DNA from 3 places in the Klebsiella grimontii genome. Region 2 is predicted to be linked to each of the others. Evidence: predicted binding sites of a transcription regulator. Region 2 holds the regulator's gene; each other region holds the start of a gene.
What was found. Region 2 encodes PhoB, which activates phosphate uptake and scavenging genes when phosphate is short. Its sites were predicted from a motif close to CTGTCATAAAACTGNCNNAT; they were not measured.

Region 1 (2,271 bases), 2.3 Mb from region 2:
GCCAGAATGGACGCAAGGATAATACAAATAATGAGGCAACAATGCGATTGATCATTCGTACCATTGTGGTGCTGGCTATCTTGTGGATTGGCGTGTTATTAAGCGGTTACGGCGTATTAATGGGCAGCAGTGAGAACGCCGGGGGGCTGGGATTGCAGTGTAAATATCTCACGGCTCGCGGCATCAGTACCGCACAGTATGTTCATTCCAGCAGCGGTATTATCGGCATCACCGATTGCCCTATTCTGCGTAAAAGCGCCACGGTGGTTGATAACGGCTAGCCGCGAGTGGGCTACAGATTCTGTAGCCCGATTCACGCACAAATCAGAACGGATAATCGTTATAGCCCATCTGTTCGGAAATTTTACGCGCCGCCGTATGCAGCATCGCGACATACTCGTTCAGGCGCTCTTCCGAGAAACGCAGCGTCGGGAAAGAGATACTCAGACCGGCGATAACCACGCCGAAGCGGTCGAAAACCGGCACCCCGATGCAGCGCAGCCCTTCTTCCTGCTCTTCGTTATCTTCGCCATATCCCTGCTCGCGGACCTTATCCAGAACCGCCAGCAGCTCTTCGGTGCTGGTGATGGTCCGATCGGTGCTGCGTTTGTACTCCACGCCTTCCAGAATCTGCTCAACCTCGGAACGATCGCGCCAGGCCAGCAGCACTTTACCGATCGCGGTGCTGTACAGCGGGTTACGACGCCCAATGCGCGAGTACATGCGCAAATTGTACATTGAGTCGATTTTGTGGATGTAAACGATGCTGTCTTCATCCAGGGCGCCCAGGTGGACGGTCTCTTTCGTCAGGCGTGAAAGCTCGCGCATCTGAATATCAGCGCTACGTACCAAATCAACGTTCTGCAAAGCCCGCGCGCCAAGTTCAAAGAGTTTCAGGGTCAGAGAATATTTCTCGGATTCGCCTTCCTGAGCCACGTACCCCAGCGATTTCATGGTCTGCAAAAAGCGATAAACGGTGCTTTTTGACATCATGACGCGCTGGGACAGTTCGGTAATGCCAATTTCACGCTCTTCGCCAAGCGCCTGCAGGATGCCAAAAACCTTCAATACCGAAGAGACAGAATCTGGCTGTTTATCCAAATCTGCAACTGCCATTTATCACCTCATCGCAACTGTTTTATAAAAATTAGAACCGGTTTTTATTATAAATTCGCATCCCGCGAGCCGCAATCGTTCTTCTGCCTATTCGTTACAAATCTGCGACATGCCGCTGAATAATCAATGCTAAAATTATTACCTAGTTAATAGTCCCCGATAAGATACAGACCTCACATGGATAAAAAACTCTCCGATGGGCTGCCTTTACCGCAGCGTTACGGTGCCATTCTGACCATTGTATTAGGCCTGTCGATGGCGGTGCTGGATGGCGCGATCGCCAACGTCGCCCTGCCGACCATCGCCAGCGATTTAAACGCGTCCCCGGCATCCTCTATCTGGATAGTGAATGCCTACCAAATCGCCATTGTTATCGCGCTGCTGCCGCTCTCTTTCCTCGGCGATATGGTCGGCTATCGGCGTATTTATAAAATCGGCCTGGCGCTTTTTACCTTCACGTCGCTGGCCTGCGCCCTCTCCACAAGCCTGGAAATGCTGACCCTGGCGCGCGTGGCGCAGGGCCTCGGCGGCGCGGCGCTGATGAGCGTTAACACTGCCCTTATTCGCCTGATTTATCCCCAGCGTTTTCTCGGCCGCGGAATGGGGATCAACTCTTTCGTGGTGGCGGTCTCCTCCGCGGCGGGACCGACCATCGCCGCCGCGATTCTCTCGATGGCTTCATGGCAATGGCTGTTTTTGATTAACGTTCCGCTGGGCATTATTTCCCTGCTCCTCGCGATTCGCTATCTGCCCGCCAACGCGGGCCGCAGCAAGGTCACCCGCTTCGACCTGCCGAGCGCGATCATGAATGCCCTCACCTTTGGTTTACTGATTACCGCGCTCGGCGGTTTCGCCCAGGGCCAGTCCGGCGAACTGGTTGCGGCAGAGATCGTTGCCATGCTGGTCGTCGGATTCTTTTTTGTCCGCCGTCAGCTCAGGATGCCGGTCCCCCTGCTGCCGATTGACCTGCTGCGTATCCCGCTATTCTCTCTGTCAATTTGTACCTCGATATGCTCCTTCTGCGCCCAGATGCTGGCCATGGTTTCACTGCCGTTCTTCCTGCAGTCAATGATGGGACGCAGCGAGGTGGAAACCGGTCTGCTGCTGACGCCGTGGCCGCTGGCCACCATGGTGATGGCGCCGCTGGCAGGCTAT
Region 2 (2,271 bases):
GCCGTTACACCAGAACATCGCGCCTTCTTCGGTGGTCAGCACCACCGCGTCCGGCAGGGACTCCGCCCCGCTGCGAAAGCGCTTAATCAGGCTTCCCAGCTCACGGCGGCGCTTTTTATTACGCATCTGCATCTGGTGCAGACCGTACAGCAGGGGTTCCCAGCTGCCGCTACCCGGCGGCGGCGTCATGCTGCGGTCGACCCACAGCCACCACGACAGGCGCATCAGATTCCAGAAATGCCAGATAAGAAGACCGGTCACTGCCGCCAATAAAAACCACGGCAGATGACCTAAAAACGCCCCGAGGATCAGGGCCGGGATACAACATAAGAAAAGCTCAAGCGCCAGCCTTTTCCATGACAGCCGTTCCAGCACGGTTCACACTCCTGTCAGCATTCAGAAACGGGCGGAGAAACGATATCCCGTACCGCGAACCGTTTGTACCATCCGGTCATGGCCGCTATGTTCCAGCGCTTTGCGCAGACGGCGAATATGCACGTCTACCGTTCTGTCTTCTACATATACGTTGGTGCCCCAGACGTGATTCAGCAGCTGTTCGCGGCTATAGACCCGCTCCGGGTGCGTCATGAAGAAGTGTAATAATTTAAATTCCGTCGGCCCCATATCCAGCGGATTTTCGCCGGTCATCACGCGATGCGAAGAAGGGTCGAGGCTCAGCCCCTGCATTTCAATCACCTCTTCCACCGCCATCGGCGAAATGCGCCGCATCACGGCTTTAATCCGCGCCACCAGCTCTTTCGGGGAAAACGGCTTGGTGATGTAATCATCCGCACCGGTCTCCAGGCCGCGGACGCGATCTTCCTCTTCGCCGCGGGCGGTCAGCATCACCACCGGAATGTCACGGGTCATCGCTTCTCGCTTGAGCTGTTTAATAAACTGCAGACCCGACCCACCCGGCAGCATCCAGTCAAGGAGGATTAAATCAGGCCAGGGTTCATTGAGCTGATTGACCGCGCTGTCAAAATCTTCCGCCTCGACGGGCTGAAAGCCGTTTTGCTCCAGAACAAAGCAAACCATTTCGCGGATTGGAGCTTCATCTTCAACGACCAGAATTCTTCTCGCCATTATTTACCCTGTATTTTTTAGCCATCAGTATAGAAGTGCGCGGCCATTATGCGTCAGATTTATGACAGATTTATGAAAAAAATGACCGCCAGATGAACGCGGATTTCGCATTGTGACACGGACTTAACTCACCGAAGAGCGGCGTTATTCCCTCAATAATTCACGTGGCTTAGCGTCAGCCCCACAAGCACAGGTAACCAGATGGTTGAGGTGAGCGCGCGTAGCCAACACATAAGCAACTTGAAGTATGACGGGTATATAATGCCGCTTACGCTTTTTCGCTATGGAACAACTATGCGCATCCTTCACACCTCTGACTGGCATCTTGGGCAAAATTTTTACAGCAAAAGTCGCGCCGCCGAACATCAGGCGTTTCTCGACTGGCTGCTGGCCAGCGCGCAGGAGCATGATGTTGACGCCATTATTGTCGCGGGCGATATTTTTGATACCGGCTCGCCGCCGAGCTACGCGCGCGAGCTGTATAACCGCTTTGTCGTTCAGCTGCAGCAGACCGGCTGTCGGCTGGTGGTGCTGGCGGGAAACCACGATTCGGTCGCCACCCTAAACGAGTCGCGCGACATTCTTGCGTTCCTGAAAACCACGGTGGTGGCCAATGCCGGCCACGCGCCCTTTATTCTGCCGCTGCGCGACGGTACGCCGGGGGCGGTTTTTTGCCCGGTACCGTTCCTGCGTCCGCGTGAACTAGTGACCAGCCAGGCCGGGCACTCCAGCGGCGAGAAGCAGCAGCAGTTGCTCAACGCCATCAGCGACTACTACCAGCAGCAGTACCAGCAGGCCTGCGAACTGCGCGGCGACCGGGCGCTGCCGATTATCGCCAGCGGCCATTTAACCACCGTCGGCGCCAGCAAAAGCGACGCAGTTCGCGAAATTTATATCGGTACCCTCGACGCCTTCCCGGCGAACCGCTTTCCGCCCGCCGACTATATCGCGCTCGGCCATATTCACCGGGCGCAGGTGGTCGGCGGCTGCGAGCATATTCGCTACAGCGGCTCCCCGATTGCGCTGAGCTTTGACGAAACAGGGAAAAGCAAAAGCGTCAATCTGGTGACCTTTAGCGCTGGCCGCCTGACGGACGTCACGCCGCTGATCGTGCCCATCACCCAACCTCTGGCGGTCTTAAAGGGCGATTTCGCCAGCGTTAGCGCCCAGTTGAACCAATGGCAG
Region 3 (2,271 bases), 550 kb from region 2:
GCCGCAGAGCGTACAGCTCGGGAAACAGATCGTAAATCTCTCCGGCGACCGCTGACGCCGGTTCGCCGCCCGCCGCGAGGGCGATATGCAGATTTTCCTCGACGCTCAGCTGCGAAAAGATCCGTTTATCCTGCGGGACGTAGCCAATGCCGATGGCGCTGCGCGACTGCGCGGAGAGCGGCATCAGGTCATAGGGCGCCGATCCGCCGTCCTGCCAGGTCATACTGCCGCTGGCCACCGGCAGATGGCCGGTAATGCAGTTGACGAGCGTGGTTTTACCCATCCCCTGAAGCCCCATTACGCAGGTGCATTTACCGGGCCTGAGCTCGAGGTCGACATTCCACAGCGTGTGCTGGCTTCCGTAATAGTGATTCACGGCACGTAGACTCAACATAGACGTTTTCTCCTTTCCTGGGATAGCAGGCGACAAGAAGATTCTGCAAATCTCTTGCCAGGAAAAAGAACTCTCGGTATTTGCTGGTCTATACAGGTGCTGCCGGGCGAAAGCGGATCGACCTTGCACTTTCCCGGTGCCCGCGCGCTGAAATGTGGTGCAAAAAATTTCGCTGCTCTTCCTCGATAAACAGCAAAAAAAATTCAATTAATTTTTTTCGCGACGGTTTTTGCCGAGGCGATCGGTTTTGTGCGGGTGGCACGGGTCATGGGCTGCAGACAGTTATCCACTATTCCTGTGGATAACCTTGTGCATTAGAGTTAGAAAACTTGCGGTAAGCTAGAGAGTACGCGGCCTGCGGGCGAATTGACGCGAAACCCGTCTTTTATTAAATTATATTAAATATCAATTGATTAGATAAAAGCAATGCCTGTAAGAAAAGTGTCACCGGCTGCCATAAAACATTCATCCTCTCGCTTGACAAATGTTAAATGACAATACTTTTTGGGGATAACCCTACAGAGTGGCGGATTATCCCGTAAAGCGCTTTTTATTTGCCCATGTTGGCGGTAAAAAGCGCGAATTAGCCCGGATACGATAATAGGATACTGGCTTTATATCCAGTATTTTTTATTGGCAAAAGCTGAGCTGACGAGTAGAATTAAACACCTGCCATTCAACCCTTCTTCAGGTTCTGATTGATGAGTAAACCGTTCAAGCTGCATTCTGCTTTCCGTCCCTCCGGCGACCAGCCGGAAGCCATTCGTCGCCTGGAAGAGGGGCTGGAAGATGGCCTGGCGCATCAAACGCTGCTCGGGGTAACCGGCTCAGGTAAAACGTTTACTATCGCCAACGTTATTGCTGACCTGCAGCGCCCGACGATGGTGCTGGCGCCGAACAAAACCCTGGCGGCGCAGCTTTACGGCGAGATGAAAGAGTTCTTCCCGGAGAACGCGGTGGAGTATTTCGTCTCCTACTACGACTACTACCAGCCGGAAGCCTACGTACCAAGCTCGGACACCTTCATCGAGAAAGATGCGTCGGTGAACGAACACATTGAACAGATGCGTCTGTCGGCGACCAAAGCCCTGCTGGAGCGTCGCGACGTGGTGGTGGTGGCGTCGGTCTCCGCTATTTACGGCCTGGGCGACCCGGACCTCTATCTGAAGATGATGCTGCACCTGACGGTGGGCATGATCATTGACCAGCGCGCTATCTTGCGCCGCCTGGCCGAGCTGCAGTATACCCGCAACGATCAGGCATTCCAGCGCGGTACCTTCCGCGTGCGCGGCGAAGTGATTGATATCTTCCCGGCGGAATCTGACGACGTCGCGCTGCGCGTTGAGCTGTTCGATGAGGAAGTTGAGCGCCTGTCGCTATTCGATCCGCTGACCGGTCATATCGAGTCGACCATCCCGCGCTTCACCGTCTACCCGAAGACCCACTACGTCACCCCGCGCGAGCGCATCGTCCAGGCGATGGAAGAGATTAAAGTGGAACTGGCGGAGCGGCGTAAGGTGCTGCTGGAGAACAACAAGCTGCTGGAAGAGCAGCGTCTAAGCCAGCGTACGCAGTTCGACCTCGAAATGATGAACGAGCTGGGCTACTGTTCGGGGATTGAAAACTACTCGCGCTACCTGTCGGGCCGCGGCCCGGGCGAGCCGCCGCCGACGCTGTTTGACTACCTGCCGGCCGATGGTCTGCTGGTGATCGATGAATCCCACGTTACGATCCCGCAAATCGGCGGCATGTACCGCGGGGACCGGGCGCGTAAAGAGACGCTGGTGGAGTATGGTTTCCGTCTGCCGTCGGCGCTCGATAACCGGCCAATGAAGTTTGAAGAGTTTGAGGCCCTGGCGCCGCAAACGATCTACGTT

Region 1: a site for PhoB is predicted at 1,208-1,227, ahead of kdgR (DNA-binding transcriptional regulator KdgR). Genes of this name have one in related genera too.
Region 3: a site for PhoB is predicted at 825-844, ahead of uvrB (excinuclease ABC subunit UvrB). Genes of this name have one in related genera too.

The regions. Positions count from the first base shown of each region.
Region 1 is NZ_CP169721.1:2,114,844-2,117,114, reverse strand. Features, by position in the region: gene ACE3MN_RS10080 (YobH family protein) at 42-281, shown strand; gene kdgR (DNA-binding transcriptional regulator KdgR) at 325-1,116, opposite strand; gene ACE3MN_RS10070 (MFS transporter) at 1,294-2,271, shown strand, end outside.
Region 2 is NZ_CP169721.1:4,444,418-4,446,688, forward strand. Features, by position in the region: gene phoR (phosphate regulon sensor histidine kinase PhoR) at 1-375, opposite strand, end outside; gene phoB (phosphate response regulator transcription factor PhoB) at 397-1,086, opposite strand; gene sbcD (exonuclease subunit SbcD) at 1,381-2,271, shown strand, end outside.
Region 3 is NZ_CP169721.1:3,891,052-3,893,322, reverse strand. Features, by position in the region: gene ACE3MN_RS18310 (ABC transporter ATP-binding protein) at 1-394, opposite strand, end outside; gene uvrB (excinuclease ABC subunit UvrB) at 1,096-2,271, shown strand, end outside.